Regions from separate parts of the Nocardioides sp. CPCC 205120 genome, predicted to be linked through region 1. Evidence: riboswitches for the same ligand, from Rfam matches in the RefSeq annotation. Region 1 holds a riboswitch; the other holds the start of a gene.
The links. A riboswitch is a leader RNA that binds a small molecule or an ion and turns the genes downstream of it on or off. The one in region 1 is predicted to bind cobalamin.
Positions count from the first base shown of each region.

Region 1 (5,418 bases):
GGTCGAGGTCGTGGACGGTGGCGACGAGGGTCTCGGCGCGCTCGGCGAGCACCTCCAGCAGGCGCAGCTGCCAGGCGACGTCGAGGTGGTTGGTGGGCTCGTCGAGGAGCATCACCGGGCACTGCTGGGCCAGGCCGCGGGCCAGCACCGCACGACGCCGCTCGCCGCCGGAGAGCTGGTCGCAGGGGTCGTCGACCCGGTCCGCGAGCCCCACGGCGGCCAGGGAGGCGAGCACCACCTCGCGCTCCGCCGTACCCCCGCGGGACCACGGGCGGGCGCGCGGGACGCGGCCGAGCGCCACCATCTCGCCGACGAGCAGCTCGGCCGCGACCACCTCCTCCTGGGGCACGTAGGCCAGGCGGCGGGCGCGCTCCCGGATGGGGACGTCGTGGCTGTCCTCGAGCCGTCCGGCGGCGTCCGCGATCAGCACGTCCCCGGCGCCGGGGTGGAGCACCCCGGCCAGCACCCGCAGGAGGGTCGTCTTGCCGGCGCCGTTCACGCCGACGATGCCGAGCCGGCGTCCCCGCGGCACGTCGAGGTGCACGTCGCGCAGCACCTCCCGACCGCCGAGGCGGGCGGTGACGCCCCGCAGGCGCAGGGCCAGGTCGGGCCCGCCGCCGGCCCCGCCGTCGGGGCCGTGGTCCGGGCTCACCGGCCGCCCCCGAACTCGTAGCGGCCCCGGCCCATCAGCAGCAGGAAGAGCGGCGCGCCGACGACGCCGGTCACGACCCCCAGCGGGATCTCCTGCGGCCGCACCGCGAGGCGGGCCACCACGTCGACCCACAGGAGGAACAGGCCGCCGCCGAGCGCCGCCACGGGCAGCACCACCCGGTGCTGCGCCCCGACGACCAGCCGCGCCGCGTGGGGCACGATCAGGCCGACGAAGCCGATGCCCCCGCTGACGGCGACGAGCACGCCGACGAGCACCGCGAGGCCGACGAAGAGGGCCGTGCGGAGACCGGTGACGCTCACGCCCAGCGCCGAGGCGGTCTCGGGTCCCGCGGCCAGCGCATCCATCCACCGGTGGATCGCGACCATCGCCACGGCGGCCACGACGACGACGAGGGCGGGGATCCAGAGCTTCTCCCAGGTGGCGCCACCGACGCTCCCGAGCATCCAGAACATCACCGAGTTGGCGGCGCGCGGGTCGTCGCTGAGGAAGACGAGGAACGAGGCGATGGCCGACAGCCCGGAGGACAGCACGACCCCGGAGAGCACGAGGCGCAGCGGCGTCAGCCCGCCCTGTGCGGTCGCCACGAGCCAGACGAGCAGCGCCGCCACGAGGGCGCCCAGCAGGGCTCCGACAGAGATCGCGTAGATGCCGAGCGCGCCGAGCACGCCCATCGTGATGACCGCGGTGGCGCCGACCGACGCGCCCGAGCTGATCCCGAGCAGGTAGGGGTCGGCCAACGGGTTGCGCACCAGCGTCTGCATGCCCGCGCCGGCGACCGCCAGGCCCGCGCCCACGACGAACGCCAGGAGCGCCCGCGGCAGCCGGAGCTCCCACACGATGACGTCCCAGCGGCCCGGCTCGCGCCCGGTCAGGCGGTCGGTCACCGCGGACACGACCTCCCCCACGGGGATCGCCTCGGAGCCGAACGCCAGGGAGACGACGACGCTGGCGAGCGCGGCCGCAGCCAGGACGAGGGTGAGCGGCCAGAACGGCAGCCGGCGGCGGGGACGCGCGGTCCGGGTCCGCTTCCCGTGGCTCACGGGGTGCGGCCGCGGGCGGGCTCGGGGGCAGGGCCGGGGGCGCCCCTGCGGGCGGGGCGAGCAGGACGAGGTGACGGGTCCACCGCGGGAGGCCTCTCGGGTCCGGGGCCCTGTGCGCGAGGGCCCGCTGTCGAACACGTGAGCCGACAGGTCTTCGGACTCGGGATCGTCCGACGACACCGCCTTCCCAGGGCTCCCGCCCCAGTGGCACCTGGTGTCGCCGTCTCCCTCACCGCTGCGCGCCAGTCCCGGATTCCCACCGGTGTTCCCTGGCATCCCTCAGGATGCGATCGACTCGGTCCGGAACGTAGCACGGCGTCGCGGGGCGCGGGGCCCGCGGTCTCAGCGCCCGGCGGCGGCCCCGATGCGCTCGGCCTCGTCGGCGACCTGGTTCACGTAGGCGACGTCGGCGTTGTAGGCCGTCACCGCCGAGATCCACGCCGTCGGCTCGGTCAGCACCCCACCCGTGGCGCACAGGTACGTCGCGGCGGAGAGCGCGGCGTCGTCGATGCTGTCGGGGTCGGGCGTCCCGTCGCCGTCACCGTCCGCCGCGTGCTCGCGCCACGTGGCGGGGACGAACTGCATCGGCCCCACCGCCCGGTCCCAGGTGGTGTCCCCGTCGAGCTCGCCGCCGTCGGTGTCCGCGACCGCGGCCACGCCGTCGCCGTCGAGGGGCACGCCGAGGATCCGGGGCAGGGCCCGCCCGTCGGCACCCACGACCGCTCCCCCGATGCGCCCGTGGTCGGACTCCACGGCCCCGATCGCGGCCAGCGTGTTCCACCCCAGGCCGCACCCGGGCGCGCTCGAGGCGACGGCGAGGGAGGCGCCGGCGTACGCCGCGAGCGCCCGCTCCGGCACGCCCGTCGTCGCCGCGGTGCTCGCGACCCACGCCGCGTCGACGAGGTCGGTCACGGGACCGGCGGCCCCGTCGGTCCCGTCGACCGTGCCCGCGGCGTCGCCGTCCGGCTCGGCCGGTGCCGCGGGGAAGGTCCGGGGCGCGGTCGGGTCCACGGCGGGGGCCGACGTGGGCGGCGACGCAGGGCTGCGACCGTCGTCGCTGCGCGCGTCGACCACCCCCGCGGCGACGGCCCCGAGCCCCAGCACGGCGAGGGCGCAGGAGGTGGCGAGCAGCGCCGTACGCCCGCGGTCGGGGCGCTTCCCCGAGCCGACCCGGCTCATCGGAGGTCCCCCGCCGCGCCGACCGGAACGGGTACGACGGGAGCCGACGCCCGCGCCTGCCCGCGGGCGGTGCGCGCCGTGCGGAGCGCACCGCCGAGGGTCCACACCAGCAGGAACACGGCGGTCAGGACGAGCACCACGGTGCCGCCGGTCGGGAGGTCGAACGACCACGACAGGTAGAGGCCGACGACGGCGCAGGCGGCGCCGTTCGCGGGGGCCAGCAGCATCATCGCGCCGAGCCGGTCGGTGAGCAGGCGGGCCGTGGCCGCCGGGGTGATGAGGAGCGCGAGCACGAGGATGTTGCCGATCGTCTGGACGGAGATGACCACCGCGAGGGTGACGAGGACGTAGAGGAGCAGGTCGAACCAGAAGACCCGGAGCCCCAGCGCGCGGGCCGACTCGCGGTCGAGCGAGATGGTCACGAGCTCCTTGCCGAGCACGGTGACCAGCACCAGCACGGCGAGTCCGGTGAGACCGACGACCCACAGGTCGCGCGTCGGGATGCCCGCGATCGAGCCGAAGAGGAACTGCTGCAGGCTGCCGGCGTACCCCTGGGCCTGGGAGATGACCACGATGCCGAGCGCGAAGGCGGCGACGAAGAAGACGCCGATGACGGAGTCCTCCTTGAGCCGGCGGTTCTGCGCGAACACGGCGACGAGCACCGCCGTGAGGACGCCGGCGATCGTGCCGCCGAGCACCAGGTTGCCGCCCACGACGAACGCCACGGCCAGGCCGGGGAAGACCGCGTGGGCGACCGCGTCGCCGATGAAGGCCATGCCGCGCAGGACGACGTGGCAGCCGACGACCCCGCACACGACCGAGCTCATGACGAGCACCGCGAGGGCCTTGGGCAGGAACGACAGGTCGGGGTTGAGCAGGTCGGTGAGGAACTCGGCGGGCGACATCACGCCGCCTCGAGCACGCGCACGAGCACGCGGAGCAGCGCGGAGTCGGGACCGACGCCGAACGTGTCCATCCACGCCTGCGGGCTCGCCGCCAGCTCGGCCGGGGTGCCGGTGGCGACCACCCGGCGCTGCAGCAGGGCGATGCGGTCGCAGGTGTCGAGGGCGCCCAGCAGGTCGTGGGTCGTCATCAGCACCGCCCGGCCCTCGCGGGCCAGACCGGTGAACAGCTCGGACAGCAGCTCCTGGGTGGGCAGGTCGAGCCCCGTGAAGGGCTCGTCGAGCAGCAGCACGGCGGGCCGCTGCACGAGGGCGCGGGCGACGAGCACCCGCTGGCGCTGGCCCCCGGACAGCTGGCCGACGGGCCGCTCGGCGAGCTCGCGCATGCGGACGCGGTCCAGCGCCTCGGCGACCGCCTCCCAGTGCCGGCGCCGCGGCTGCCGACCGAGGCCGACCTGCCGGGTCAGGCCCGTCATGACGACACCGGCGACCGAGGCCGGGAAGTCCCACGCGAACTCGTGGCGCTGCGGCACGTAGCCGATCGGGGCGCGGCCCGGACGCGCCGGGCGGCCGTCGACCTCCACCCGTCCGGCCGAGGGGCGCACGAGGCCGAGCGTCGTGCGCAGGAGCGTCGTCTTGCCCGCGCCGTTGGGGCCGATGAGGCCCACCAGCTCGCCGCGGGCGACGGCGAGGTCGACGCCGTCGAGGACGCGCCGCCCACCCAGCTCGACGGCGACGCCGTCCAGCACCAGCGCGCTCACGCGCGGACCTCCTCGTCCTCGCGCGGTCCGCCCCGCAGCACGCGGTCGCGCTCGCGACGTCCCCGCACCAGCGCGACGACGACCCCCGCCACGAGGGCGAGGCCCACGGCGGCGATCGCCACGACGAGCACCACGGTGAGCGTGTCCCGGCCCCCGTCCGCCGCGGCGTCCTCGCCGGACGCGGCCGGCGCCGTGCCGTCCGCCGGCTGCGCCACCACGTCGCCGCCCGCTCCGGCGCCGGCCGCGCCGCGGTCGCCACCCTCCCAGGTCGCGGCGAGCGCGTCCTGCGGCGACGTGGCGGTGCCGACCGCGAAGCGCACCACCTGGGTGTCGCTGACCGTCGTGCCGTCGACCAGGTCGGCCTCGGCCGTCAGCTGCAGGAGGTAGACGCCCGGCTCGGTGAAGACCCAGTTGGCGTGGGTGTGGGTGTTGACGTCGACCCAGACGGGCTGCGGCTCGCTGACGCGCGAGTCCCACAGCACCTGCGGCTCGCCGAACGACCCGGACTGCAGGTAGACGGTGGCGGTCCCGGGTCCCTGCACCCCGGTGAGCGACAGCGTGACGCCCCGGTCGATGCTCTCCATGACCCCGGGGTCCTGGGTGTTCCACCCGACCCAGACCACGTCGGGGTCCTGCGTCTGCGGCATCACCCAGACGTCCGCGCCGGGCTCGGCGCCGAGGAAGGCGTACGCCGGGTCCTCCGGCACGCTCAGCCGGCCCTCGTCGAGGATGTGCAGGACCGTCTCGTCGGGGTGGCGCCACACGCTCTGCCCGCCGGCCTCGCCGCGGGCCACGTCGTCGTGGACGAGGAACGTCCACTCGCCGTCGACGAGCTTCGGGCCCATGTCGACGTGGCCGGAGGT
Region 1 covers NZ_JBMCYY010000001.1:1,761,503-1,766,920, reverse strand. Annotated here, with positions in the region: gene ACOACO_RS08230 (ABC transporter ATP-binding protein) at 1-652, opposite strand, end outside; gene ACOACO_RS08225 (FecCD family ABC transporter permease) at 649-1,713, opposite strand; cobalamin riboswitch at 1,841-2,023, opposite strand; gene ACOACO_RS08220 (lytic murein transglycosylase) at 2,056-2,892, opposite strand; gene ACOACO_RS08215 (anchored repeat-type ABC transporter permease subunit) at 2,889-3,800, opposite strand; gene ACOACO_RS08210 (anchored repeat-type ABC transporter ATP-binding subunit) at 3,797-4,555, opposite strand; gene ACOACO_RS08205 (choice-of-anchor M domain-containing protein) at 4,552-5,418, opposite strand, start outside.

Region 2 (5,418 bases), 120 kb from region 1:
CGTCGCCGACATCCACGAGCGCGGCGGCACTGTGCTGGGCTCCTCGCGCGGCGCCCGCGATCCCGGCGTCATGGTCGACACCCTCGCGGCGCACGACATCGACATCCTCTTCGTCGTCGGCGGCGACGGCTCGATGCGCGGCGCCCACGCCCTGCACGAGGAGTGCGCGCGCCGCGGCCTGCCGATCGCGATCGTCGGCGTGCCCAAGACGATCGACAACGACATCCCGCACATCGGGCAGAGCTTCGGCTTCCAGACCGCCTTCGCCCGGGCCGCGCAGTCGATCACCGCGGCGAAGGTCGAGGCGCAGGCCGCGGTCAACGGCGTCAGCATCGTGCAGACGATGGGCCGCCACGCCGGCTTCATCGCCTGCTACTCGGCGCTGGCCGCCCAGACCGCGAACTTCGTGCTCATCCCCGAGGTGCCCTTCACCCTCGAGGGGGACAACGGCCTGCTCGCCCACGTGCGCCACCGCGTCGCCGACCGCGGGTACGCCGTGATCGTGGTCGCCGAGGGCGTCGGTCCGCACCTGCTGCCCGGTGGCGAGGCGGCGGCGGACGCGACCGACGCGTCGGGCAACCAGGTGCTGGGCGACCCGGGCCGCTACCTGCGCGAGCGCATCCGCGACGACTTCGCCGAGCACGGCGAGGAGGCGACGCTGCGCTACTTCAACCCCGGCTACTTCATCCGGTCGGTGCCCGCCGACCCGGCCGACGCCGTCTACTGCGCGCGCCTCGCGCAGAGCGCCGTGCACGCCGCGATGTCGGGCCGCACCGACGTGGTGGTCGGGCGGCGCAAGCACCGCTTCGTCAACGTGCCGATCCCGGCCGTGACGAAGCGGGCCCACAGCGTCTCCCCCGACGGCGACCTGTGGCTCAGCGTGCTCGAGTCGACGGCCCAGCCGCGCCAGATGCTCTGAGGTGCTCCCCGGCGCCGACGGCGTACCCTCCCCGCCCGTGACCCCCCACGCCTTCAGCGACCCCGAGCGCGCCGCCGTCTACCGCGTGATCGGCGAGCGCCGCGACGTGCGCCGGTTCGTGCCGGGCGCGACCGTGCCCGACGACGTGCTGGCGCGGCTGCTCGCGGCCGCCCACGCCGGGCCGAGCGTCGGGCTCATGCAGCCGTGGCGGTTCGTGCGGATCACGCGACCGGAGCTGCGCGAGGGCATCCACGCCCTCGTCGAGACCGAGCGGCACGCGACCGCCGCCGCGCTCGACGAGCGCGCCGCCGAGTTCCTGCGCCTCAAGGTCGAGGGCGTCCGCGAGTGCGCCGAGCTGCTGGTCGTCGCCCTGCGCGAGGGCCGGGAGCAGCACGTCTTCGGCCGGCGCACCATGCCGCGGATGGACCTGGCGTCGGTGGCCTGCGCGATCCAGAACCTGTGGCTCGCCGCACGGGCCGAGGGGCTCGGCATGGGGTGGGTGTCGCTGTTCGACCCCGCGGCCCTCGCGGAGCTGCTCGGCATGCCCGACGGCGCCGAGCCCGTGGCGGTGCTCTGCCTGGGCCCGACGCCCCGCTTCGACGAGCGGCCGACGCTCGAGCTCGACGGCTGGACGACCGCCCGGCCGCTCGCGGACTTCGTCACCTCCGACGGTTGGTAGTCTCGCCGCGCCAGTCGACCCCGCGAGGGGCAGGGAACCCGGTGCGACTCCGGGGCTGACGCGCAGCGGTGTGGGTGACGGGCGGGACCTCCTCGTGAGGAGCCACTGGGGGCGATCCCCCTGGGAAGGCGTCCCGGCCGGCGGACCCCGAGCCCGAAGACCTGCTGGCACCCGGTGGCGCCCGCCACCGGTGTCGAGGACGGGCTCCGCGTGACGAGCCCCGGCACGGACGAGGTTCCCCATGGTCGTCACCCGCACGCGCACCGACCTGTGCCCCGGCGTCGCCCGCCCCTGGCCCGCCGACGACGGCGGCCTCGTGCGGCTGCGGCTCGTCGGCGGCGCTACCGACGCGGGCACGCTGCGGGCCGTCGGCCGGGTCGCCGCCGCCCACGGCGACGGCGACGTGCACCTGACCCGACGGGCCAACCTCCAGCTGCGGGGCCTCGCGCTCGCCGACGGGCAGCTCCTCCCCGCGGCCGACGCCGCCATCGAGGCCACCGGCCTGCTCCCCTCGCGCAGCCACGAGCTCGTGCGCAACGTGCTCGTCTCCCCGCTCACGGGCGTCGAGGGCGGGCGGGCCGACCTGCGCCCCGTCGCCCGGGCGCTCGACGAGGCCCTGCGCGCCGACCCGGCCCTGGCCGGGCTGTCGGCCCGCTTCCTGTTCGTGCTCGACGACGGCCGCGGCGACGTGCTCGGCCGCCCCACCGACGTCGGTCTCGTCGCGCTCGACGCGACCACCGCCCAGGTGCGCTGGGGCGCCGCAGGCTGGGGACCGGTCGTGCCGCTCGAGGGCGCCGTGCCCGCCCTGCTGGGCGTCGCCCACGAGTTCCTCGTCGCCCGCGGCGAGGGCCCGGAGGCCCCGTGGCACGTCGACGAGCTCGAGGCGCCCCTCCCCCTGCCCGCGGGCGAGCCGGACCCGCGGGTGCCCGCGGCGGCCGAGCCCCCGCCGTACGGGCCGGTGGGCGGGAGCCACGACCACGTCGCGGTGCCCGACGGGGTGCTCACCCCCGCCGTGGCGGCCCGGCTGCTCGACGGCCTGCCGGACGACGCGCCCGTCGTCGTCACCCCGTGGCGCTCCCTGCTGCTGCCCGTCGTCGTCGCGCCCGCGGCCGCCGCGGAGCTGCGGCGCCCGACCCGGCGCTACGCCTACGAGGGCTCGGGGGCGGCGATCTACGTCGACTCCTTCGCCACGATCCGCCGCGAGGTGCGGGCCGCCGGGGGCTTCGACCACCTGCCCCGCGGCACCGACGGGGAGCCCGACCCGGACGTCGAGCGCGTCGTCGTGCGCATGGTGCACGGCACCGGGCAGACCGACCTCGCCCCCTCCGTCGTCGTGCACCCCGAGCTCGTGCGCGCGGCGCGGTCGGCGCTCGCCGCGGGCGCACCGATCATCACCGACGCCCACATGGTGGCCACCGGCGTGACCCGGGCCCGCCTCCCCGCCGCCAACGAGGTGCTGTGCGCGCTGCGCGACCCCCGCGTCGGCGGGCTCGCGGCGGCCTGGGGCACCACCCGGTCCGCGGCCGCGCTGTCGCTGCTGGCCGACCGGCTGCCCGGCTCGGTGGTCGCGATCGGCAACGCCCCCACCGCGCTGTTCCACCTGCTCGAGCTGCTCGCCGACGGGTGCCCGCCGCCCGCCGCGGTCGTCGGCTGCCCGGTCGGCTTCATCGGCGCCGCTGAGTCGAAGGAGGCGCTCGCCGCCTGGGCCGGCGCGCACGACCTGCCGTTCCTCACCGTCCACGGGCGCCGCGGCGGCTCAGCCATGACCGCCTCGGCCCTCAACGCGATCGCCCAGGAGGCGGAGTGAGCACCCCCGGCACCACCACCGGCACCACCACCGGCAGCCCGCTCGACGTACCCCCGGGCCGCTTCCACGGCGTCGGCGTCGGGCCCGGCGACCCCGAGCTGGTGACGCTGAAGGCGGCGCGGCTCATCGCGGCCGCCGACGTCGTCGCGTTCCACGCCGGGCGGGGCAAGCAGTCCAACGCGCGCCGCATCGCCGCCGACCTCATCCCGGCCGGCGCGATCGAGGAGGAGCTCGTCTACCCCGTCACCACGGGAGCGACCGACCACCCGGGCGGGTACGCCGGCGCGATGGCCGACTTCTACCTCGAGTCCGCCGCGCGGCTGGCCGCCCACCTCGAGGCGGGCCGCGACGTCGTGCTGCTCGCCGAGGGCGACCCGATGTTCTACGGGTCGTACATGTACATGCACGACGCCCTGTCCGAGCGCTTCTCGACCGAGGTCGTGCCCGGCGTGCCGGCCTTCGCCGCGGCCACCGCGACCGTCGCCGCGCCGCTCGTGCGCCAGACCGACGTGCTGACGATCCTGCCCGGCACGCTGCCCGAGACCGAGCTCGCCCGGCGCCTCGCCGACACCGACGGCGCGATCATCATGAAGCTCGGCCGACGCTTCCCCGCGGTACGGCGCGCGCTCGCCGCCGCGGGCCGGCTCGAGCACGCCGTCTACGTCGAGCGGGCCTCCATGGCCTCCGAGCGGCACCTGCGCGTCGTCGACGTCGACCCCGACACGGTGCCGTACTTCTCACTCATCGTCGTCGCGGGCGACTCGCTGCACAGCGTGGGGCGGCGGACCGGGACCGCCGGGGCCGCTGCTCCGAGCACGGGCGCGCTCCCGGGGGCGGTCGGCGCCGACGGCGCCGCGTCGTCGGCGCCCGCCGAGCTGGCCGTCGTCGGGCTCGGCCCCGGGCCGGACCGCTGGCTGACGCCCGAGGCCTCCGCGGTGCTCGCGGAGGTGGACCACGTGGTCGGGTACGCGCCGTACGTGCGGCGGGTGCCGCACCGCGAGGGCCTGACGCGCCACGCCAGCGGCAACGCCGTCGAGGTCGACCGGGCCCGGCTGGCACTCGACCTCGCGCTGCGCGGCGAGCGGGTCGCGGTGGTCTCCGGCGGCGACGCCGGGGTGTTCGGCATGGCGACCGCCGTGCACGAGGCGCAGGTGGCGGCGGCCGCGGAGGACCCGGCGTACGCCTCCGTGCCCGTCCACGTCGTGCCGGGCGTCTCCGCCGTGCAGGCCGTGGCCGCCCGGGCGGGCGCGCCCATCGGGGGCGACTTCGCGGTGATGAGCCTGTCGGACCGCCTCAAGCCGTGGGCCGTGGTCGAGCAGCGCCTGCGCGCCGCGGCGCAGGCCGACCTCGTGCTGGCGCTCTACAACCCGCGCTCGGCCAGTCGCCCCGACCAGCTCGGCGACGCGTTGAAGGCGCTCCGCGAGGTGCGCGACGACGCGACCGTCGTGGTCGTGGGGCGCGACGTCGGGCGGGCGGAGGAGGAGCTGCGCGTCACGACGCTCGGCGAGCTCGACCCCGAGACCGTCGACATGAAGTGCCTGCTGATCATCGGCGCGACCCGGACCCGCGTGGACCACGGCCGCGTCTGGACCCCCCGCAGCGTGGACTGAGCCCGCTCCCCGGTTCGTGGTGGGAGCGCCGCGGAAAGCCTGGCGCTGCTACCACGAACGCGGAGCCGGTCAGATCCAGCCGCGGTCGCGGGCCACGCGCGCCGCCTCGACCCGCGTCGCCGTACCGGTCTTGCCGATCGCGGAGGACAGGTAGTTGCGCACCGTGCCCGGCGACAGGTGCACCCGCTCGGCGATGCGGGCGACCGGCACGCCGTCGAGCGCGACCCGCAGCACCTCGACCTCCCGTTCCGTCAGCGGGTTGGAGCCCCCCGCGAGCGACTCGCCCGCCAGCAGCGGGTCCACGACCCGGAGCCCGGCGTGGACCCTGCGCACCGCCTCGGCCAGCTCGGAGGCGGGCGTGTCCTTGACGACGAACCCGGACGCCCCGGCCTCGAGGGCCCGG
Region 2 covers NZ_JBMCYY010000001.1:1,885,058-1,890,475, reverse strand. Annotated here, with positions in the region: gene ACOACO_RS08835 (ATP-dependent 6-phosphofructokinase) at 1-919, shown strand, start outside; gene bluB (5,6-dimethylbenzimidazole synthase) at 957-1,598, shown strand; cobalamin riboswitch at 1,630-1,761, shown strand; partial or broken gene ACOACO_RS08825 (nitrite reductase) at 1,840-2,043, shown strand; gene ACOACO_RS08820 (precorrin-8X methylmutase) at 2,719-3,405, shown strand; gene ACOACO_RS08815 (precorrin-2 C(20)-methyltransferase) at 3,402-5,015, shown strand; gene ACOACO_RS08810 (response regulator) at 5,085-5,418, opposite strand, start outside.
Region 2: it holds a riboswitch for cobalamin, as region 1 does, so the genes downstream of both, ACOACO_RS08825 (nitrite reductase) here and ACOACO_RS08225 (FecCD family ABC transporter permease) in region 1, are expected to answer to the same signal.